DNA from 4 places in the Streptomyces sp. NPDC005899 genome. Region 4 is predicted to be linked to each of the others. Evidence: riboswitches for the same ligand, from Rfam matches in the RefSeq annotation. Region 4 holds a riboswitch; each other region holds the start of a gene.

Region 1 (5,614 bases), on a different contig from region 4:
CCGCGACCCTCGTCCTCGTCGACTACCAGAACACCTACGTCGGGGGCGTCATGGAGCTGGAGGGCTGGCAGGCCGCGCTCCGTTCCGCCTCCGCCCTGCTGGAGCGGGCACGGGCGGCGGGCACGAGCGTCATCCACGTCGTCAACGACGGTGGACCGGGATCCGCGTACGACATCCGGGCGGACATCGGGCGGATCCACCCGAGCGTCGCGCCGGCCGACGGGGAGCCGGTCGTGATCAAGAAGGTGCCGAACGCCTTCGTCGACACCGACCTGGGCGAGCACGTCGACGCGGCGGGCCACACGGACGTCGTCATCGCGGGCTTCATGACACACATGTGCGTGACGTTCACCGCGGAGGGCGCCTTCCTGCGGGGGAACCGGCCCACCGTGGTCGCCGACGCGTGTGCGACGCGCTCTCTGCCTTCGGTGGGCGGGCTCCTGCCGGCCGGCCAGATCCACCAGGGCGCGCTCGCGACGATCAGTGACCTGTACGGAGTCGTCGTCCCGTCGGGGGAGTCCCTCAGGTGACCACCCGGGTGCGGCCTCCGGCACGCGGCAGGCGGAACGCGCCGACGCCGCCGTGCCGGCGGGCGCGCTCGCTTGCGGTCCGGGGGCGGGGACGGCAGGGTGCGGAGGTGTGCCCACCCTGCTGATCGTCCATCACACCCCCTCGCCCAACTGCCAGGCGCTGCTCGAAGCCGTCGTCGCCGGCGCGACGACGGACGGGATCGAAGGCGTGCGCGTCGTCCGGCGAGCCGCGCTCTCGGCGACGGCGTCCGACGTACTCGACGCCGACGGAATCCTGCTCGGCACCCCGGCGAACCTCGGTTACATGTCCGGTGCCCTCAAGCACTTCTTCGACCAGGTCTACTACCCGTGCCTGGACGAGACGCGCGGGCGGCCCTTCGGCTACTACGTGCACGGGGGAAACGACGTCACCGGTGCCGTGCGGGGCGTCGAGTCGATCACCACGGGCCTGGGATGGCGCCGTGCGGCCGATGTCGTGACCGTCACCGGCGAGCCGGGAAAGGCGGACGTCGAGGCCTGCTGGGAGCTGGGGGCGACGGTCGCCGCCGGCCTGATGGACTGACGGTGTGCCTCCGGCGGCGCCCCCTGACGGCGCGGGCCGGGGGTTCGCGCGGTGGCCCGCCCCACCGCCTCGGCGCGCGGCCCGGCCGGTGCTCCCGCCGCCCGCCCTCGCGGCGGTGTGATGCATGGGACCTGCGTATCGCTGGATTCTGTGGGAGGAGCGGGTCCTCCCGTGGACAGGCGGGAGTCGCCAGGTGCGGGTACGGGGCATGAGCGGCTGGATTCCGCGGACCCGGCGGATCGGGCGGAGCGCGGGACGAGGGCGGCCGGCGTTACCGGGGCCCATCGAGGCCCTCGGGCCCTTGCTGCCGACCACGTACGGAATCGACGAGCAGGTCGACTGGGCGGTGGCCGAAGCCCGCTGGGGTGCCCGCTTCCCGGCGGACTACAAGGCCTTCATGCGGGCCTACGGGGAGGGCTCGGTGGACGACGCGATCGTCGTCCACCGCCCGCTGCCCGTGGACGCCGGGGAGGGGGAACGGACGCCCGACGCCATGGCCGAGCGGACCGTCGCCGTACGGCAGGTGTGGAGGGCGGAGGCCGACGAGGTGTGGGCCGATCCCGCCGGCCCGGACCTGCTGCTCGACCCCGGTTCCCTGCTCGCCTGGGGGGCTACCGCCGAGGCCGCCGTCCTGTGCTGGCTGACGATGGACGAGGACCCCGACCGCTGGCCCGTGGTGGTCTGCGGAGACCGCTCCGCGCCCGCTTTCGCGCTGTACCGCTTCGGGATGGCCGAGTTCCTGCGCAGACTGCTGACCGGCGGCTTCGACATGTCACCGGTGACCGTGGACGGCACGGCGCGGACGCGCCCCCACACGTTCGTCAGCCGGGCCGTGCAGCGGGCCCGCCGTGGAGCCGGCCTCGACCCCTGGACGGGTGCGCCGATGGCCGGCTGAGCCGAAGCCACGGCAGGGCCGGGACCGTCGGGGCCAACCCCCGACGTGCCACCGGCCCGAGCCGGCCACCGGGTCATGACGTGCTCACGGGGCCCCGGCTCCGGCGGCCGGGGCCCCGGGCTCAATGACGCCTCCAGGTGAGCTTGCCGCCGCCCACCCACCGCACGACGGCCGGGTCGTCGAGGTCGTGGACGGTGATACCGGCGGCCGAAGCGGCGAGCAGCACGTCCGTCATCGAGGCCGCCCCGCCGACGACCTCGCCGTCGATCTCGACGATGCGGAAGGGCGGGTCCCCGGGCTGGACGGGCAGGACGGTGATCCGTGGCTTCGAGAGGTCGGGGTTCACGCTTTCGGTCATACGGAGACGCGTTCCACGCGACGACCCTCGGTATGCCCACACTTGAGGCAACTGAGTCGTATGCCCGATTTAGGTTCTTTCTTGAGTTAATACCTTAATTTCCATACGGGTGTTGTCGAGGGCCTCGCTGTCGCCGCGCGGCGCAAATCGCCCTTATCGGGCGCCGTGACCAGCGTCACCCCACGCGTCCGGGACGCTGTCACGCCCCACCCGGTTCCCTTGCGCCCCAGAGAAGTTGAGAGTGGCGTGTGGGGTCGGTTACATGAATGCGCATGAATTGATCTTGCCTGTGAATTGTGATCACGAATTCGGGGCTTGTTCCTTTCGGCATTTCTCGCCTACGGTCACCATCACTCCGGATGGAACGCCGAATCCTGCCGCCGTCCGGGAACCCGACCACATCTCGTACGGCAGGAGCGGGGGACCCAGGTAAGCGCCGATCCGGTATCCGGAACGGCTCGGGGTGAAGTCGCATTCGCATGCGGCCGGGCATCTCCAGCCCGAACCCGACAGCTCACTTCGCAGGCGACGGAGAGGAATTCAGCATGCCCGCAAAGTCCAAGCACCGTCGTTCCAGGGCCAGTTCGCTCACCCGCGGCATCATCGCCGTGAGCACGGGTGGGGCCGCCCTCGCCCTCCCCGTGATCGGCGCGACCGGAGCGTCCGCCGCACCGGCGCACCCGGTGGCCGTGGAAAAGGCGACGACGTCGACTTCCGTGTCCGGCAAGGAAATTGCCGCACACAAGTCCGCACCCGTCACCTATTCCGTGATCTTGGGTGATTCCCTTTCCAAGATCGCCCGTGACCATTCCGTGAGCGGTGGCTGGCAGGAGCTGTACAACGGCAACCGAAAGGCTGTCGGCGGTAACCCGGACCTGATTCACCCCGGCCTGAAGCTGACCATCGGCGCCAAGTCCTCCGGTAATGCGGCGGACGCCGCGGGTAAGGACGGGAAGAAGGCCGGAAACGCGGCCGAGGCCGATTCCGCCACCTCCGCCTCCCCGGACGGCGCCGAGCGGAGCACCGACCGCGCGGACCGCTCCGAGCGGACCACGGAGCTCGCCGCGCAGGGTGCGCCGGCCGCCGTCGCCACCGAGGCCGTAGCCGCCGAACCGGTCGCGTACACGAACGACCTCGACGGCTGGATCAAGGAGTCGCTGGCCGTCATGGCCGAGCACGGCATCCCCGGCACCTACGAGGGCATCCACCGCAACATCATGCGCGAGTCCTCGGGCAACCCGCTGGCCATCAACAACTGGGACATCAACGCGATCAACGGAGTCCCCTCCAAGGGGCTGCTCCAGGTCATCGACCCCACGTTCCAGGCCTACCACGTGCCCGGTACGTCGATGGACAGCTACGACCCGGTCGCCAACATCACGGCAGCGTGCAACTACGCGGCCGACCGGTACGGCTCGATCGACAACGTGTTCGGTGCCTACTGAGCAGTGACCGCGTGACAGCGGACCACCGCGTCTGACGGGTGGTGCGGGTTCTGACGGGCCCGCACCACCCGTCTTCGCGTGCGCGGGACGACGGGAAGGCTGTGCACGCCGCCCGGAGCGGACGTCGGCCGCAGTGCCCGCACGGGGTGCGGGCGTACGTGTCCTGGGCCCCCGGCTCCCGGGCGACTGGTCACGTACAGGTTCGTCGTCCATACTGCCCGCCGTGGAGCAGCGCATAGATTCCAACACGAAGCCAGCGTTCGCCGCGGGCACGGACCCGGCGTACATCCCCGGCCTGACGGCCCCTGCCCCCGCGCGGACGGAGGAGGAAGCGGAGAAGGCGCCCGAGGGAGCCGACGTGCCCGCCGGGTCGCGGAGCCCGGCTGACGCCGCGGCTGCCGGTGACGAGGCGCGGGAGTCCACCGAGAGGGCCGCGGCGGACGACCCGGCGGATCGGGAGGACGCCGACGGCTCTGCGGCAGGGCGCGACGCGGACCCCGCAGAGGCGGAGCCCGCGGCGGAAGGGCCCGTCTTCGAGGTCAGTGACCGGCGCGGGTCCATCCGGGTCGACCGGGACGGTGTCCGGTTCACGCTGGACGACCAGGAGGCGGAGTTCGACTGGTCCGAGATCGGCGCTGTCGAGGTCAAGACCGCCCGCTTCGGGCGCCGGTTCACCGTCACCGTCCACCTGTCGAGCCGCCGGTGGTTCAACGCGGAGGTCGAGGCGGCGGCCCGGAGCAGCCTCGCGCAGTGGACCGCGGACCTCGACGCGGCGCTCGACGCCCACTTCGACGAGGCCTGACCCGGTCGCGTGACGCGGGTGCCGGGCCCCGCCCGCCCGGCACCCGCGTCCGTACGTGAAGTCAGGCGCCGGCCGCTCCACCGAGGACCACCGACCGGGTCAGGTGGCGGGGCCGGTCCGGATCGAGGCCCTGGGCGAGTGCCCGGGCGATCGCGAGCCGCTGCACCCTGACCAGATCCGCCAGCGGGTCCAGGCCGCTCTCCACCCAGCGGGCACCGGTCGCCCGCACCTGCTCGGCCAAGCCCCGCGGTGCGGTGCCGAACATCCAGGTGGCCGTCCCGGCCGTGGCGATACTGATGGGGCCGTGGCGGTACTCCATCGCCGGATACGACTCCGTCCAGGACAGCGACGCCTCCTTCATCTTGAGCGCCGCCTCGTTGGCCAGCCCCACCGTCCACCCCCGGCCCAGGAAGCTGAACTGGGTGCACGCCGCCAGTCCTTCGGGCAGCGGCTCGGCCAGCGCGGTCTCCGCGTCCCGCACGGCCTCCTCGCGGTGCAGCCCGAGGTGGGCCCGGAAGAGGGTCAGGGCCGTCGTGGCGAACCGGGTCTGCACGACCGACCGTTCGTCGGCGAAGTCGAGCACGACCACCTCGTCGGCGGCCTGCACGACCGGGGCGGCGGGGTCGGCCGTCACCGCCAGGGTGGCCGTGGTCCCGCGCAGCCGGAGCAGCAGGTCGAGCACCTCCGTCGTCGTCCCCGAGCGGGTCAGGGCCACGACCCGGTCGTACCGGCGGCCGAAGGGGAACTCCGAGGCGGCGAACGCGTCGGACTCGCCCTGGCCGGACTCCTCGCGGAGCGAGGCGTAGGCCTGGGCCATGTAGTAGGAGGTGCCGCAGCCGACCACGGCGATGCGCTCACCCGTCGTGGGAAGGGCCGCGGCGCGGTCGACGGCGACCCGGGCCGCGCGGCGCCAGCACTCGGGCTGGCCGGCCGTCTCGGTCTCGACATGAGACATGTCCACACTCCGCTTCCACTGCTGCTCCGCCGCACCGGGAGGCGCCCGGCCCGGTCGGGGCTGTACC
Region 2 (5,614 bases), on a different contig from region 4:
AGCCTCTCCTGCTCGGCGATCTGGTCGCGCTGGGAGACGTACTGCCGCATCGGGTACGCGAGGGCGACCACCAGCGAGCACACGATCAGCGCCAGGAACGCCGCCCGGCCGGTGAGCCGCGAGCGGCGGGCCTGACGCCGGCTCTGGGAGCGGTAGACACGGGCCGCGGTCTGCTCGCCGAGCAGCCGCAGCCTGGTCGTGGTGGAGAACCGGTCGCGGTCCTTCCCGGCCATCTCTCACGCCTCCCCGTTACGCACGTCCGTCCCCGCACACGGTACGGGACCGAGTGCGGGGACGGACGGAGGCTGTGCGCCGAGCTCCTGCCGGGGGCTGTCAGCCCTCGAAGCGGAAGCGCGGGAACGCGGAGCGACCGGCGTACACCGCGGCGTCGTCGAGGATCTCCTCGATGCGCAGCAGCTGGTTGTACTTGGCGACACGGTCCGAGCGGGCCGGTGCGCCGGTCTTGATCTGGCCGCAGTTCACCGCGACGGCGAGGTCGGCGATGGTGACGTCCTCGGTCTCACCGGAGCGGTGGGACATCATGCACTTGAAGCCGTTGCGCTGCGCGAGCTCGACGGCGTCCAGCGTCTCGGTGAGCGAACCGATCTGGTTGACCTTCACGAGCAGCGCGTTGGCCGAGCCCTCCTCGATGCCGCGGGCCAGGCGCTCGGGGTTGGTGACGAAGAGGTCGTCGCCGACGATCTGCACCTTGGAGCCGAGCTTGTCGGTGATGACCTTCCAGCCGGCCCAGTCGTCCTCGTACAGCGGGTCCTCGATGGAGACCAGGGGGTACGCGGAGACGAGCTCCTCGTAGTACTCGGTCATCTCGGCGGCCGAGCGGGACTTGCCCTCGAACTCGTAGACGCCGTCCTTGTAGAACTCGGACGCGGCGACGTCCAGCGCGAGCGCGACGTCGCGGCCGGGGACGTAACCGGCCTCCTTGACGGCCTCGAGGATGAGGTCGAGGGCTGCGCGGTTGGACTCGAGGTTCGGCGCGAAGCCGCCCTCGTCACCGAGACCGGTGGACAGGCCCTTGGTCTTCAGGACCTTCTTCAGCGTGTGGTAGATCTCCGCACCCCAGCGCAGGGCCTCGGAGAAGGACTCGGCGCCGATCGGCGCGATCATGAACTCCTGGATGTCCACGTTGGAGTCGGCGTGCGAGCCGCCGTTCAGGATGTTCATCATCGGAACGGGCAGCAGGTGCGCGTTCGGGCCACCGAGGTAGCGGAAGAGCGGGAGGTCGGATGCCTCGGAAGCCGCGTGGGCCACGGCGAGCGAGACGCCGAGGATGGCGTTGGCGCCGAGCGAGCCCTTGTTCTCCGTGGCGTCCAGGTCGAACATCGCCTGGTCGATGAGGCGCTGCTCGGTGGCGTCGTACCCGACGAGCTCCGGGCCGATCTGCTCGATCACGGCGAGGACGGCCTTCTCGACGCCCTTGCCGTGGTAGCGGTTGGGGTCACCGTCGCGAAGCTCGATGGCTTCGAACGCGCCGGTGGAGGCGCCGGACGGAACAGCAGCACGTCCCGTGCTGCCGTCGTCGAGGCCGACCTCGACCTCGACCGTGGGGTTGCCCCGGGAGTCGAGGATTTCCCTGGCTACGACGACGTCGATGGACGGCACGAGGCATCTCCTTCTGGGATATGACACTGGATGTGCAGGGTCACTGTGGCCTTGCGACACGAGCCTAACCGGCCCGGCCCGCTCCGTCGGCCGACCGCCCGTCCCCTGGGACGAAAAAGGACCCAAGAGCCTGCATTCCGGGCGAATCTCCAGAAATTTACTGGCCAGTAACTACAAAGGTTGAACGCTCACCGGCATCGCCGGCCCTCCGCGGACCCGTGGACGCGCCCCGGCCCGGCGCACACGGGGGGTGTGAGCGCGCCGGGCCGGGGAGCACTTCGGGTGCCGACGGGCACCCTCGTCCCGGAGGGAGGAGAGCTCCGGGACTACTTCAGGTGGAGCTGCTGACCCGGGAAGATCAGGTCGGCCTTCTGGACGATGTCGTCGTTCAGCGTGAACAGCTTGTGCCAGCCGCCCTTGACGTTCTCCGCAGCGGCGATCTTGCTGAGGGTGTCGCCGGTCTTCACCTTGTACTCGCCGTCACCCTTCGCGACCTTGCCGCCGGTCGGGGTGGTGACGGTCTTCTCGGCCTCGGGGGCCGTGCGCTTCTCGCTGCGCGTGGTGGGCTGCTCGGCCTTGCGCTCCGGCGCGGCCTGCGGGGCCGTGTCGCCGTTCTTCGCGGAGCCGGTGTCGACACCCGGGTCCACGCCGTCGTTCGTCAGACCGCCGGCTCCCGCGCAGGCCCAGGCACCCGGGCCCTGCATGGCGAGAAGCTTCTCGGCGGTGGCTATCTGCTGGCTCTTGGTGGCCAGGTCGGCCCGGGAGGCGTACTGCGTACCGCCGGCGGCCGCCCAGCTGGACGCCGAGAACTGCAGGCCGCCGTAGTAGCCGTTGCCGGTGTTGATGGACCAGTTGCCACCGGACTCGCACTGCGCGACGGCGTCCCACGTGGAGACGGAGGCGGCGGAGGCGCCCGTCGCACCCATCAGCGGGACGGCGACGGCGGCGCCGGCGACTGTGGCCAGGGTGGCGACACGGACGGCCTTGGACGAGCGGCGGTGCTTGGCCTTGCTGGAAAGCAGCATGGTTCTCCTCACCGACGCCTACGAGGTGAGCTGTCGGGTTCGGGCTGTGAGTCGCCCGGTCGCCCGCTGTGGCAGGCGACTTCACCCCAAGCCGGTCCTGACCGTCTCTCGACGGCCGGGCACGGCACTTACCTGGGTCCCCCGCTCCTGCCTACGGCGCTTTACGCGTCTGTCCCCTTCGGCCGACGGCAGGATTCGGCGTGACGGTCGAAGGTGCCCGCGGTGCGAGCGGTTACGACCGTAAACACAGGCAACCCCGACATTCAAAGATGGACATAACGGGTTATCAGCGCGAACCGCCCTCGCAAGGTCAATCGTTTCCGCAGGTCGGAGGCGATCTGAGCCGAGCGGGCGGCCGTGGTGCGCCAGTTGAAGCAAAGAGACCCATGTCTCACTTACGCATAAGTGGACATAGGCCTCTGAACTACCCCCGTTTTCGGGGTGTTTTCCCGTTTTCGATCAGTCGCCGGCGGGGGACCCCGCGCCGGTCTCCGCCCCGGTCTTCGCGCTTGCCTCCGTGTCCGCGGTGGCGGAGTCCGCCGCCTCGTGGACCCCGAGGTCGAGATCCTGGCCCGGGAGGATGAGGTCGGGGTCGGAGCCCAGCTCGTCCTTGTTGGCCTCGTAGAGAGCGGGCCAGCCGCCGGGCAGCTCCTGCGCGTCGGCGATCGCCCAGAGGTTGTCGCCCTCGCGGACGGTGTACGTGCCACCGAGGCCCGCCGCCGCGCCCTTGCGCGCCTCGGCGTCACCGCGCGAGGCGTGCCGGCCGGACTCGCGGTCGCTCTCCGCACCCGTCCCGGCGCTCGCCTCGGGAGCCGGGGTGCCGCGGTGCTTGCCGCCCGTCACATCCTCGCCCCGTGCGGCTCCGGCGTCGGCGGAGGCGTCGGGCGAGGGGGTGGCGGAGGGGGACGACGCAGGAGAGCCGGCACTGCCGGACGCCTCGGCACCCGCGGCCTTGCCGCCCTCGGCACCCTCTCCGTCCCGCTCCCCCGCGCCGGCGTCACCCTTCGCGCCCGATGCGCCCGACCTGTCCGCCTTGCCGGTCCCGTCCGATGCCGCCGGCACGGACGTGTCCGAGGGACTCGCGGAGTCCGCCGGTGCGGCGCTCGGGTCACCGCCCGGGTCGACGCCCGGCAGCGAGTCGTCCATCGCCAGACCGGAGATCACCGCACAGCTGGGCCACGCCTGCGGCCCCTTGGCGTCCAGCATCTTCTCGGCGACCGCGATCTGCTGCGAGCGGCTGGCGAGGTCGGCCCGCGCCGCGTACGCCGTGCCGCCGTAGGCCGACCAGGTGTCCTGCGAGAACTGCAGGCCGCCGTAGTAGCCGTTGCCGAGGTCGGCGCTCCACATGCCACCGCTCTCGCACTCGGCGACCCGGTCCCAGGTCGACGCCTCGGCGGCGTGCGCACCTGCCGCACCGAGCAGCGGGATGGCGATGGCCGATCCCGTCACGCCCGCGGCGACGACGATGGCGGGTGCCTGACGAGGGCGACGGTGTCTGCCGTTCGCGGAGCCCATGGGATTGCCTTCCGTGTGACTGACATGTGACGGGTGAGTCGAACGGTGAACCTAGCCGCACTCGAACGTGTGTCACAAGTCGATGCAGGGGAGATCACGTGAAAGTCACGGAGTTGACAGACTGTCACCTTCGGTGCCCTTTTGTCCGGGATCGAACTCCACGGGCAGAGTGCGCAGTCCGCGCATGATGAGCCCGCCGCGCCACCGCACGTCGTCGGCTTCCGGAGCGAGCCGCAGGTCAGGAAGTCGCCTCAGCAGGGTGGCCAGCGCCGTCCGCCCCTCCAGACGGGCCAGCGGCGCTCCCAGGCAGTAGTGGATCCCGTGGCCGTACCCGAGGTGCTGATTGTCACTCCGCGCGAGGTCCAGGACGTCCGCGTCCCGGAAGCGCTCCGGGTCGCGGTCCGCGGCCGCCAGCACCACGAGGACAGGGTCCCCGACCCCGATGTCCTGCCCTCCGAGGGTCACGGGCTCGGTCGCGTACCGCCAGGTGGCCAGCTCCACCGGACCGTCGTACCGCAGCAGTTCCTCGATGCCGGTGGCCAGCAGCCCCTCCTCGCCCGCGGCGAGGGAGCGCTGCAGCCGTCCGCGCTGCTCCGGATCGCGCAACAGGGCGTAGGTGCCGTTGCCGATCAGATTCACGGTCGTCTCGAAACCGGCGAAGAGGAGGATGAACGCCATCGCCGCGGCCTCGTTCTCGGTGAGGTGCTCACCGTGGTCGCTCGCCCGGATGAGCCCCGAGATCAGGTCGTCACCGGGATCCTCCCTCTTGCGGTGGATGAGTTCGGCGAGGTATCCGCGCATCTTCTTGACCGACCTGGCGACCCCGCCGCGCGGACCGCCACCGTGACGGATCATCATGCCCGCCCAGTCGCGGAAGTCGTCCTGGTCCTCCGGCGGCACTCCCAGCAGGTCGCAGATCGCGTAGATGGGGAGCGGGAAGGCGAAGTCGTGGATGAGGTCCGCCTTGCCCTCCTCGACGAAGGAGTCGATGAGCCTGTCGGTCAGCTCCTGCACGCGCGGGGCGAACTCGGCGACCCGGCGCGGTGTGAAGGCCTTGGAGACGAGCCGGCGCAGCCGGGTGTGGTCCGGCGGGTCGATGTTGAGCAGATGCGTCATCAGCTCCGCCTTGCGCTCCCCGGGGATGCCCGTCTTCCCCTTGGCCTTCGCCGACCCGGCGTGGTGCGCGGGGTTCTTCGAGAGCCGGGGGTCGGCGAGGGCCTGCTTGGCATCGGCGTACCGGGTCACCAGCCAGGCCTCCACCCCGCTGGGCAGCGCGGTCCGGTGTACGGGGCTGTGCTCGCGGAGCCAGGCGTAGGCGGGGTAGGGGTCGGTCGCGAACTCCCAGGTGAAGAGCTCGGGCGCGTCGCCGGGGGCGGTACGGCCGGCGGGGCACCCGGCGGGAGGGACGGAGGGGGTGCCGGCGGCCGAGCGAGGGGGAGGGCCGGCGGGGTGGT
Region 3 (5,614 bases), on a different contig from region 4:
TCGCCGGGCGGGGCCTCTCAGAGCGGCAGCAGGTCGGGCCGCTTGGCCGCGACGTGGTCGCCGGACGACTCGCCGCGGATCCGGCGCCCGATCCAGGGGACGAGGTACTCACGTGCCCAGAGGATGTCGTCACGCCGCACTTCGAGCGTCCCGCGCTGCACCTGCGGGGGCCACACCTGGTCGGGGTCGGCCGGCACCTCGATGCCCAGGACCTGGGCGGCACGCAGTGCGACCCGGGTGTGTCCCTCGGCCGAGAGGTGCAGCCGGTCGGTGTCCCAGGCACGCCTGTCCTGGACGGACCGCAGGGACCACAGGTCCAGGACCGGGCAGTCGTAGCGGTCGGCGATGGAGCGGACGTGGGCGGTGTACGTGGCGATCTTGCCGCGCAGGTGCCGCAGCACCGGGATGCCACGGGTGTCGAAGCCGGTGGTGACCATCACGGTGCCGACCGCCCGCGTGAGGTCCGCGACCGCGCGCTCGAAGCGTTCGGCCACGTCGTCCGGGTCGGAGCCCGGCCGGATGATGTCGTTGCCGCCCGCGCAGAAGCTGACCAGGTCGGGGGCCAGTTCCTTGGCGCGCGGCACCTGCTCCGCGACTATCTGGTCGAGGAGGCGCCCGCGTACGGCGAGATTGGCGTATCGGAAATGCCCGTGCGGGTCGTCCACCGGTCCGGCCGCCGCGTCGGGTACCGGGAGCTGGTCCGCGAGGAGGACGGCGAAACGGTCCGCCCAGCCGACCAGTCTCCCGTCGGGGCCGGGGTCTCCGACGCCCTCGGTGAAGCTGTCGCCAATCGCTGCGTACGACCCGATGATGCCTCGTTGTGTGTTTCTCGAATCGTCTGCCACAAGGGAATATCCTGCACCCTCGAATGTGACCTACGCGACCGTAATACGGGGTTGACGGGTGGTGAGATAGACCACCCGGTCAGATTTTGGTAAAGCCGGAATAAGAAGAGGGGCGGTGCGCCGCCGCGCACCGCCCCTCTTCCCTGCCGTTCTGCCGGACCACTGCCCGACACGGCCGCCACGCCTCGCGGCTGCGTCAGATGGAGACGCCGTGCGAGCGCAGGTAGGCGATCGGGTCGACGTCCGAGCCGTAGCCCGGGCCGGTGCGGACCTCGAAGTGGAGGTGCGGGCCGGTGGAGTTGCCGGTGGAACCGGAGAGGCCGATCTGCTGGCCGCCGGTGACGGTCTGGCCGGCCGAGACCTCGAGCGAGGACAGGTGGGCGTACTGGGAGTACATGCCGTCGCTGTGCTGGATGACGATCTCGTTGCCGTACGCACCGCTCCAGCCGGCCGAGACCACGGTGCCGGGGCCGATGGACCGGACGCTCGTGCCGGAGGCCGCCTGGAAGTCGGAGCCGGTGTGGTAACCGCTGGACCAGCTGGAACCGGCGGCGTGGTACTGGGTGGTGACGCCGGCGCCCGCCACCGGGGTGGTGTAGCCGGAGCCGTTGCTCTCGTCCGTCGCCGCGGAGGCGGCGGTGGCGTCGGCGGTCTTCTCCGCCGGGGCGGCGGCCTTGGGCGCCGCGGCCTTCGGGGCGGGCTCGGACGGAGCCGGCTTCGCGGGCGCGGCCTTCTCGGCGGGGGCCGACGCCTTGGCGCCGAGGATCAGCTTCATGCCCGGGAGGATCAGGCTCGGGTTGTCGCCGACGACCTCGCGGTTGTCCTTGTACAGCTTCTGCCAGCCGCCCTCGACCTTCTGCTCGGCCGCGATCTTCGACAGGTAGTCACCGGAGACCACGGAGTAGGTCGTGGGGGCGCTCTGCTTCTTCGCCACCGACGCGGTCGGGGCGGCCTGGGCCGCCGCGGCTGCCGGCTTGACGGCCGGGGCGGCCTGCTCCGCCGCGTTGGCGCCCGTGGCGCCGATCAGCGGAAGGGCGAGGACGGCGCCGCCGGCCCCCGCGGCGATGACGCCACGCGAGATCGGCCCGGTCTTCGTACGGCGGTGCTTACCCTTTGCGGGCATGGTGCTTTCCTCTCCGGCGCCTGCGAGGTGAGCTGTCGGGTGCGGACTGGAGATGCCCGGCCGCGGTGGACGCGACTTGACCCCGAGCCGTCCCGGATCCCTCCGGTCGGCGGCTTACCTGGTTCCCCCGCTCCTGCCACACGTGAGTCGGTGCGGATTCCGGGCGGCGGCAGGATTAGGCGTTCCGTCCGGATTGACGGTGACCGTAAGCGAGTCGGGACGTGGGGAACAAGCCGTCTCCCGCCGACCGGAATGAGCGCTTCATTTCCGCTTCCGAATTCCGGTCACACTCCGTGGATTACCGATCTTGGCTTTCCGCGCGGCATCGGGAATACCCGTCCGCAGTTCCGCCACACACCGTCACGGATATGATCCCGGTCACCTGGGGCCACCCATCTCCCGCATAAGAACGGCATGTTCTACTAAAAGCACCAATACGGACATGTCGCACGCGGCCTTCAGACGCTCCGGACCGGGAGGCCGTGCGCGGGCCGAGGTCACCAAGTTGCTGGATGCACCCATGTCGTATCGTCGCGAGCGTGCCCTTCGCCGGCGAGCGGCGCCGGCGCCAGACACTTCAGGAGTCCTTGTGACGCAGCTGCCAGAGGTTCCGCCGACGGACATCGAACTCACGGGTGTCCGCAACTTCCGCGACGTGGGCGGTCTGCCGACCGTCGACGGCCGGAGGGTGCGCCTCGGGCGCCTCTACCGCAGCGGTCACCTGGCACACGCCACCGAGGCGGACGCCGCGTTCCTCGCCGGCCTCGGCCTGCACACGGTGTTCGACTTCCGCAACGCCGCCGACCGCAAGCTCGACGGAGACGATGTGGAGTTGCCGGGCGTCCGGAATGTCAGCATTCCGCTCTCCGACCCGGCCGACGGCGCCGAGTTCTGGCGCCTGGTGCGGGACGGGGACATCCAGCAGCTGCGCTCGATCCTCGCCGACGGCAAGGGCACGGCGCGCATGATCGCCTCGTACCGGGCCATCATCACGGACCGCACCGCCGAGCACAGCCGCGTGCTGCACGCACTGGCACGGGACAGCGTGCCAGCGCTCATGCACTGCGCCGCCGGCAAGGACCGGGCCGGGCTGTCGATCGCCGTCTCGCTGCTGGCCGTCGGTGTGGAGGAGGAAGCCATCGAGGCGGACTACCTCAAGTCCAACGACGCGCACCGCCGCTACCGCATCAAGCGCAGCGACACCTCGTCCGTGGGGATGTCGCAGGAGGTGCTGGAGCTTCTGAATCCGCTGTTCGGCGCGCACCCGGAGTACCTCGCCGCCGCCTTCACCACGATCCGGGAGACCTGGGGCAGCACGGACCGCTACCTCCAGGAGGGCCTGAAGCTGTCCGCGGAGACCCGCGAGAGGCTGCGTGAACGGCTCCTCGAGGACGCGTAGGGAACACATCGCTCCCCCGGTCCGCACCGCGCACCCTGTCGGCGCCGAGCCCCGATCCGCCCGTCGTCCGCCTGTGCTCGCGCTCAGGCGGCGGCCGGTCGGGGCCGGCCCGGTCAGCCCTTGCCCGCCACGGTGAACAGGAGGAAGAGGAACGCGGCGACGACGTGCCCGGCCACCAGGTAGGCGAACAGCCGGATGATGACGCCCCGGGGCATCTTGCGCTCCTGGGTGTCCTGCCCCTGCGGCCGGCGCGGCGTCAGTGGGTCGTAGTGCTCCGAGTCGGACATGGGGTTCCTTCCTTGCGGCCACGTGGCCGGGGGCTTCCGGGCGGGGCCCGTCGGAGGTCAGAAGCGCTGGGGTCCGCCGCCCAGGCACAGTTCGGCGGTGGGGCTCTGCAGCAGCGTGTGGACGAAGAGGAGCTGGGCACCCCCGCGGGCGAGTGCCGCGATCCGGTGCGGCGTGAGCGAGTCGAAGTGCGCGCTGTCGCCGGGCCCGAGGTCGTGCACGGTCTCGCCGAGCACGACCCTCAGCCGGCCGTCCAGGGCGTACAGCCACTCCTCGCCGGGATGGACGCGGACCAGGTCGCCCTGGGTGCCGTACGGCACGTGGACCCGCAGCGCCTGCATGGCGCGGCCGGAGCCGCCCGCCTGGCGGTACAGCCAGCCGTCGGCCTCGGCGCCCGCTCCCCCGAGCGGTCCGCCCCGGACGATCGCGTCACGTTCGGGCGGCATCTCACCGAGCAGCTCGGAGACCGTCGTACCGTAGATTCTGGCGAGGCCGAGCAGCATGGGCAGCGAAGGCTGGCGGTTGCCGGTCTCCAGCCGGGACAGGTGGGCCGGGGAGAGCCCGGCCCGCCGGGCGGCGCCCTCCAGGGTGAGGCCCCGGTTGCGGCGCAGGTCACGCAGGCGGGGCGCGATACCCGGCAGCTCTGTGTGCGGTCCTGCCTCTGGAGGGTTCATGCCTCCATTGAGCCAGCGTCTTTCCTCACAGGCAACTTTCTTACCTACGAGGCAAAACGCGGCGCCGGAGCCACGGACCGCACCGGACCCACCACCGGACCGGCACCCACCACCGCCCGCCACCGCCCACCGGCTCAGGACGGGGGCACGGGCCGGCGCACTCCGAGGGACCAGGACCACTCAGCGGTGGCGCGGAGCGGGCGCGGGGGCCCGTCAGCCACTGACCGCCTGCTTCACCAACGTCCGCCCGAAGTCCCACATCAGTCCGCCACCGTTGTGCGCGTCGTCCATGACGGCCGTGAAGGCGGTGACGAAGCGGTCCACCTCGGGTTCCCCGATGACCAGCGGCGGGATCAGTTTGATCACCTCCAGGTGGTCCCCGGAGACCTGGGTGAGGATCCGGTGCTTCTGCAGCAGCGGCACGACGACCATCTGGGCGAAGAGTCCCTTGCGGGCCGCCTGCAGCATCGTCCAGCGGCTGCGGAGTTTCAGCGACGACGGCCGGCCGAACTCGATGCCGATCATCAGGCCGCGCCCCCGCACCTCGTGCAGCAGCTCGTAGCGGCCGACGAGCGCGGCGAGCCGCTCGCGCAGGAGGTCACCGGTGCGGCGGGCGTTCGCGACGGTTCCCTCGTCGTCCATCACCGCCAGGACGGCGAGGCCGGCGGCCATGGCCTGGGCGTTGGAGCCGAAGCTTGCCGAGTGGACGAGGACGCGGTCCATGGAGGAGTAGACGCGCTTGAAGATCCAGTCCTTGCCGAGGGTCGCCCCGACCGGCACGTATCCACCGGAGAGCGCCTTGGCCACGCAGAGCAGATCGGGTTCGACGCCCTCCTCGTGCTGGTAGGCGTAGAAGTCACCGGTCCTGCCGAGCCCCGTCTGCACCTCGTCCGCGATGAGCAACGCCCTGTGCCGGTGCAGCAGGTCCTGCGCGGCCCGCAGGAAGCCGGGGGGCGAGGCGTGGACGCCCTTGCCCTGGATCGGCTCGACGACGAGCGCCGCCACGTCCCCGCGCTTCAGCTCGCGCCGCAGGGCGTCGAGGTCGCCGAGCCGGATCGCCGTGTCGGGCAGCAGCGGCGCGAAGCCGTCGCGGAACCCCGCCTCGCCGTTGACCGAGAGGGATCCCGTCGTCAGCCCGTGGAAGGCGTGGGCGCAGTAGAGGATCCTGGGCTTCCCCGTGGCGTACCGGGCGAACTTCAGCGCGGTCTCGACCGCCTCCGTGCCGCTGTTGCCGAAGAACACCCGGTCCAGGTGCGGGCTGTGCTCCAGCAGCTTCTCCGCCAGCAGC
Region 4 (5,614 bases):
CTGTGGCTCGAGGCGGACCGGATGGGCTCGCTGCTCGCCGCGCTCGACGAGGAGTCCATGGAGAACCAGCGGGACGTCGTGAAGAACGAGCGGCGCCAGCGGTACGACAACGTCCCCTACGGCACGGCGTTCGAGAAGCTCACGGCTCTCGCCTACCCGGAGGGCCACCCGTACCACCACACGCCGATCGGCTCGATGGCCGACCTGGACGCGGCGACCCTCGAGGACGCACGGGCGTTCTTCCGTACGTACTACGCGCCCAACAACGCGGTCCTCTCGGTCGTCGGGGACATCGACCCGGAGCGGACACTGGCCTGGGTCGAGAAGTACTTCGGCTCCATCCCCTCCCACGACGGCAAGCAGCCGCCGCGTGACGGCTCCCTCCCCGGCATCATCGGCGAGCAGCTGCGCGAGGTCGTCCACGAGGAGGTGCCGGCGCGCGCCCTGATGGCGGCCTACCGGCTGCCGCACGACGGCACCAGGGAGTGCGACGCCGCCGACCTGGCCCTCACCGTGCTCGGCGGCGGCGAGTCCTCCCGCCTCCACAACCGCCTGGTGCGCCGCGACCGCACCGCGGTCGCCGCGGGCTTCGGGCTGCTCAGGCTCGCCGGAGCACCCTCGCTGGGATGGCTGGACGTCAAGACGTCCGGTGGCGTGGAGGTGCCGCGGATCGAGTCGGCCGTCGACGAGGAACTGGCCAGGTTCGCCGAGGAGGGCCCCACTCCGGAGGAGATGGAGCGGGCGCAGGCCCAGTTGGAGCGCGAGTGGCTCGACCGGCTCGGTACGGTCGCGGGCCGCGCCGACGAACTGTGCCGCTACGCGGTCCTGTTCGGTGACCCGCAGCTCGCCCTGACCGCCGTGGGGCGCGTCCTCGACGTGACCGCCGACGAGGTACGGGAGGCCGCCCGGGCGCACCTGCGGCCCGACAACCGGGCGGTCCTGGTGTACGAGCCGCTCGAACCGTCCGACGAGGCCGGCGAGCCCGGCGAAGCGTCCGGGGCGGCCACCCCGGACGCCGCCGACGCGCACGAAGGGGCCGACAAGTGACCGACGCCGCCGTGACTGGAGTAGCGATGGAGTTCCACCCGCAGCCGACCGCCGGCGAGGCCAGGCCCTGGGCCTTCCCCGCGCCGGAGCGTGGCGCCCTGCCCAACGGGCTGACCGTGCTGCGCTGCCACCGCCCCGGCCAGCAGGTCGTCGCCGTGGAGATCTTCCTGGACGCGCCGCTGGACGCCGAGCCGGAGGGCCTGGACGGCGTCGCCACGATCATGGCGCGAGCGCTGTCCGAGGGCACGGACAAGCACTCCGCGGAGGAGTTCGCCGCCGAGCTGGAGCGCTGCGGCGCCACCCTGGACGCGCACGCCGACCACCCCGGCCTCCGTGTGTCCCTGGAGGTCCCGGTGTCCCGGCTGGCCAAGGCCCTCGGGCTGGTCGCCGAAGCGCTGCGCGCCCCGGCCTTCGCCGAGAGCGAGATCGAGCGCCTCGTCGGCAACCGGCTCGACGAGATCCCGCACGAGCAGGCCAATCCGGCCAGGCGCGCCGCCAAACAGCTCTCCAAGGCGCTCTTCCCGGCCACGGCCCGGATGTCCCGTCCGCGCCAGGGCACCGAGGAGACGGTGCGCCGGATCGACGCCGCCGCCGTGCGCGCCTTCTTCGACGCGCACGTCCGCCCCTCCACGGCGACGGCCGTCGTCGTCGGCGACCTCACCGGTGTGGACCTGGACGCGCTGCTGGCCGAGACGGTCGGCGACTGGTCGGGCGACGCGGGCCGGGCGCGTCCGGTACCGCCGATCACCGCGGACGACACCGGGCGGGTCGTCATCGTGGACCGGCCCGGCGCCGTACAGACGCAGCTGCTGATCGGCCGGATCGGTGCGGACCGGCACGACAGCGTGTGGCCGGCCCAGGTGCTCGGCACGTACTGCCTCGGCGGCACCCTCACCTCGCGGCTGGACCGGGTGCTGCGCGAGGAGAAGGGCTACACCTACGGGGTCCGGGCCTTCGCGCAGGTGCTGCGTTCGACGGCGCCCGGCTCGTCCTCCGGGGCGACCGGGGCCGCGATGCTCGCCATCAGCGGTTCCGTGGACACGGAGTCCACCGGTCCGGCGCTCCAGGACCTGTGGACGGTCCTGCGGACCCTGGCGGCCGAGGGACTCACCGACGCCGAGCGGGAGACCGCCGTGCAGAACCTCGTCGGGGTGGCCCCGCTGAAGTACGAGACGGCCGCCTCCGTCGCGGGGACCCTCGCCGACCAGGTGGAGCAGCACCTGCCGGACGACTACCAGGCCCGGCTGTACGCGCGCCTGGCCGAGACCGGCACCGTGGAGGCGACCGCCGCGGTGGTCAACGCCTTCCCGGTGGACCGTCTGGTCACCGTCCTCGTCGGGGACGCCGCGCAGATCGCGGATCCCGTCAGGGCGCTGGGCATCGGTGAGGTGTCGGTCGTCAGCGGCTGACCCCTCCGGGCTGACGGGACGGCAGAAAGGGGGCGGGCCCCGGCGAGAGGTGCTCGCCGGGGGCCGCCCCCTTCTGTCCGTTCCTTCCACCCGCTCCCTTTTGTCCGTCTTGAAGGCGTCCGGTGCTGTATGCCCTGTGGGATGTGTGACACGAGGCCGTGTCCGTTTGGTGATCGACAGGGGTCCGGCCTAGCGTCGATCCGGCTGTCCGTCGGACATCTGCCGCGTCCGCGGCGCCGGGCAGCCATCGCCGAGTCCCCGTCAGGCGCGAGCCTGGGGAGCCGGGGACCCACGCAGTCCCTGGGGTGAATCGGATGCCCGTGTCTCACGAGAGGTGCGGGGACCCGTAGGAGACCTTCCTGCTCCGAACCCGTCAGCTAACCCGGTAGGCGAGAAGGAAGGAAAGGATCAGCCCCTCAATGCCGTTCACCCGTGCCACCGGGAAGCACCGTGCCCCGAGCCGCCTGTCGCGCCACAGTGCCCGGGCCGCCGGCATCGCTGCCCTGGCCACCGCCGGCGTCATGGGCGCCACGGCGTCCCCCGCCCTCGCCGCGGAGGCCGAGGCGCCCTCCGTCAGCGACACCGGGCTCACCCAGGCCACTGCCATCGGCACCACCCTCGCCGGCCGGATCGCCGCCCAGGCCGAGGCCCAGCGGCACCAGGCCGACGTCGCGGCGAAGGCCAGGGCGGAGGCCGAGGCGAAGCGCAGGGCCGAGGCCCGCGCCGCGGAGGCGCGTGAGGCGAAGGCGCGGGCCGCCCGCGCCGAGGAGCGTGCCAGGCTCAACGCCTTCCGTCTCCCGGTCGCAGGCTCCTCCGTGACCACCGGCTACCGGTCCGGTGGCGCGCTCTGGTCCTCCGGGAGCCACTCCGGTGTGGACTTCCGCGCGGCCTCCGGCAGCTCCGTCGTCGCGGTCGGCGCCGGTACGGTCGTCGAGGCGGGCTGGGGCGGTGCGTACGGCAACAACATCGTGCTCCGGATGACGGACGGCACGTACACCCAGTACGGCCACCTCTCCTCGATCGGCGTCTCCGTCGGGCAGAGCGTCACCTCGGGCCAGCAGATCGGCCTGTCCGGCTCGACCGGCAACTCCACCGGTCCGCACCTGCACTTCGAGGCGCGGACGACGCCGGAGTACGGCTCGGACATGGACCCCGTCGCCTACCTCCGTGCGCACGGCGTCATGCTCTGACGGCTCCGGCAGCCCTGACGGGTCCGGCATCGCCCGGCACCGCGTCCGCCCTCCAGGCCCCGGCATCCCGCCGGGGCCTTCGGCGTGCCCGGCCGGCGGAGTGGGTCTCGGCCGGCGGCCGAGTCGTACGGCGGGCAGCGAATACAAATGAATTCCGGCTCTCCGTCGGAAATCGCGATGGATTGCAATAGAGTCACAGAACAGGCGTCGGTCGGCCGCGTTCCGCGGGGATCAAGACGGAGGTTCGGACATGCGCATTCCCGCGCATTCGGTATGCACGGCGGTCCGTGACGACATCGTCTCAGGTGTCTTCGAGCGCGGCAGCCGCCTGACCGAAGAGGTGCTCGCGCGCCGCTACGGCGTCTCCCGCGTCCCGGTGCGGGAGGCGCTGCGGACGCTGGAGTCCGAGGGGTTCGTCGTCACCCGCCGGCATGCCGGAGCCTGCGTGGCCGAGCCGACGGAGCAGGAGGCCGCCGACCTGCTGGAGATCCGGATGCTCCTGGAGCCGCTGGGCGCCGCCCGGGCGGCGCAGCGCCGGACCGAGGCGCACCTCAAGGTGCTCCGCGGCCTGGTCAGGCTCGGTCAGGAGCGGGTGCGGCGGGGCGAGGGGGAGGATCTGCGCTCGCTGGGCGGCTGGTTCCACGAGACGCTGGCGCAGGCGTCCGGGAGCCCCGCCCTGATCGCGCTGCTCACCCAGCTCCGGCACAAGATCGCCTGGATGTACACGGTGGAGCGGCCGGTCCGCCCGGCCGACTCGTGGGCCGAGCACGGCGCCATCGTGGACGCCGTGGCCCGCGGTGACGTGGAGAGGGCGAGGCTGCTCGCGGCCCGGCACGCGGAGCAGGCCACCGCCGCGCACCGGTTGCGCCGCACGGACCGGGCGGCGCGCGGGGCGGGAGCGGCGAGGGTGAGTACTTCGCAACATGCCGTAAACACCGCAGGCGTGCGCCATTAACAAAGGCGCCGTATACAAAGAAGGTAATGCGCGCAGGGCTTTCTTTTCGCTGCCCGATCGCGCTATTCATGCCTTTCGGTACCTGCGTTCCCCTTGGGGAATTCGGGAGTGCTTCCGGGAACGGCGGAGCCGCGGCTCCCCGAAGGGGTGCCGCGGCTCGGGCGCTCGATGCGGTCCCGGTGGGAACCGGCCGGTTCAGACGGTCTCGGGAAGCTCCTCGAGACCCTCGGCGACCAGCTTCGCCAGGCGGTCCAGGGCGGCCTCGGCGTTGTCGGCCTCGGAAGCCAGCACGATCTCCTCGCCGCCCTGGGCGCCCAGGCCGAGCACCGCGAGCATGGAGGCCGCGTTGACCGGGTTGCCGTCGGCCTTGGCGATCGTCACAGGAACGCCGGAAGCCGTGGCGGCACGGACGAAGATGGAAGCGGGGCGGGCGTGCAGGCCCTCGGTCCAACCGACGTTGACGCGGCGCTCAGCCATGGTTCTGCCCTTCACGTATCAATGGGTTGTCTAGACCAGTGTCTCATGCGGCGCATGCTGCCGTGCCCGGCTACGGCGCGTCGCCCACCGCCGGGCGACATCACCCAGCGTGCCCCGCCCCCGGACCCGCCGCGACCGGTGTGCCGGGTCGTAGGCTCTGTCCATGGAGCCGACCCCGGAGCAGAGTCCGCACTACGCGTACCCCGACCACTGGGAGGCCGACGTGGTGCTCCGGGACGGTGGCACGGCGCGCATCCGGCCCATCACCACGGACGACGCCGAGCGGCTGGTCAGCTTCTACGAACAGGTCTCCGCCGAGTCGAAGTACTACCGCTTCTTCGCTCCGTACCCGCGCCTCTCGGCCAGGGACGTGCACCGCTTCACCCATCACGACTACGTCGACCGGGTCGGCCTGGCGGTCACGATCGGCGGCGAGTTCATCGCCACCGTCCGCTACGACCGGATCGACGACCTGGGGAGACCCGCCTCCGCCCCCGCCGACGAGGCCGAGGTCGCCTTCCTCGTCCAGGACGCGC

The links. Region 4 has a riboswitch for cyclic di-AMP ahead of ABZ371_RS14410 (M23 family metallopeptidase). Riboswitches for the same ligand answer to the same signal wherever they lie in the genome.
Region 1: linked by a shared signal. The riboswitch ahead of ABZ371_RS22065 (transglycosylase SLT domain-containing protein) and the one ahead of ABZ371_RS14410 (M23 family metallopeptidase) in region 4 are both predicted to bind cyclic di-AMP.
Region 2: linked by a shared signal. The riboswitch ahead of ABZ371_RS05630 (transglycosylase family protein) and the one ahead of ABZ371_RS14410 (M23 family metallopeptidase) in region 4 are both predicted to bind cyclic di-AMP.
Region 3: linked by a shared signal. The riboswitch ahead of ABZ371_RS22905 (LysM peptidoglycan-binding domain-containing M23 family metallopeptidase) and the one ahead of ABZ371_RS14410 (M23 family metallopeptidase) in region 4 are both predicted to bind cyclic di-AMP.

The regions. Positions count from the first base shown of each region.
Region 1 covers NZ_JBEXWB010000219.1:1,437-7,050, forward strand. The annotation lists gene ABZ371_RS22045 (cysteine hydrolase family protein) at 1-530, shown strand, start outside; gene ABZ371_RS22050 (NAD(P)H-dependent oxidoreductase) at 640-1,092, shown strand; gene ABZ371_RS22055 (SMI1/KNR4 family protein) at 1,394-1,987, shown strand; gene ABZ371_RS22060 (hypothetical protein) at 2,109-2,345, opposite strand; cyclic di-AMP (ydaO/yuaA leader) riboswitch at 2,701-2,886, shown strand; gene ABZ371_RS22065 (transglycosylase SLT domain-containing protein) at 2,891-3,790, shown strand; gene ABZ371_RS22070 (hypothetical protein) at 4,014-4,592, shown strand; gene ABZ371_RS22075 (SIS domain-containing protein) at 4,654-5,547, opposite strand.
Region 2 covers NZ_JBEXWB010000024.1:21,495-27,108, forward strand. The annotation lists gene ABZ371_RS05620 (septum formation initiator family protein) at 1-233, opposite strand, end outside; gene eno (phosphopyruvate hydratase) at 334-1,620, opposite strand; gene ABZ371_RS05630 (transglycosylase family protein) at 1,947-2,645, opposite strand; cyclic di-AMP (ydaO/yuaA leader) riboswitch at 2,646-2,814, opposite strand; gene ABZ371_RS05635 (transglycosylase family protein) at 3,105-4,160, opposite strand; gene ABZ371_RS05640 (cytochrome P450) at 4,266-5,614, opposite strand, start outside.
Region 3 covers NZ_JBEXWB010000235.1:109-5,722, forward strand. The annotation lists gene ABZ371_RS22900 (SGNH/GDSL hydrolase family protein) at 18-845, opposite strand; gene ABZ371_RS22905 (LysM peptidoglycan-binding domain-containing M23 family metallopeptidase) at 1,042-1,968, opposite strand; cyclic di-AMP (ydaO/yuaA leader) riboswitch at 1,971-2,131, opposite strand; gene ABZ371_RS22910 (tyrosine-protein phosphatase) at 2,558-3,367, shown strand; gene ABZ371_RS22915 (DUF6126 family protein) at 3,481-3,654, opposite strand; gene ABZ371_RS22920 (XRE family transcriptional regulator) at 3,712-4,326, opposite strand; gene ABZ371_RS22925 (aspartate aminotransferase family protein) at 4,540-5,614, opposite strand, start outside.
Region 4 covers NZ_JBEXWB010000100.1:10,813-16,426, forward strand. The annotation lists gene ABZ371_RS14400 (pitrilysin family protein) at 1-1,047, shown strand, start outside; gene ABZ371_RS14405 (pitrilysin family protein) at 1,074-2,456, shown strand; cyclic di-AMP (ydaO/yuaA leader) riboswitch at 2,695-2,862, shown strand; gene ABZ371_RS14410 (M23 family metallopeptidase) at 2,876-3,646, shown strand; gene ABZ371_RS14415 (GntR family transcriptional regulator) at 3,897-4,601, shown strand; gene ABZ371_RS14420 (HPr family phosphocarrier protein) at 4,797-5,078, opposite strand; partial or broken gene ABZ371_RS14425 (GNAT family N-acetyltransferase) at 5,242-5,614, shown strand, end outside.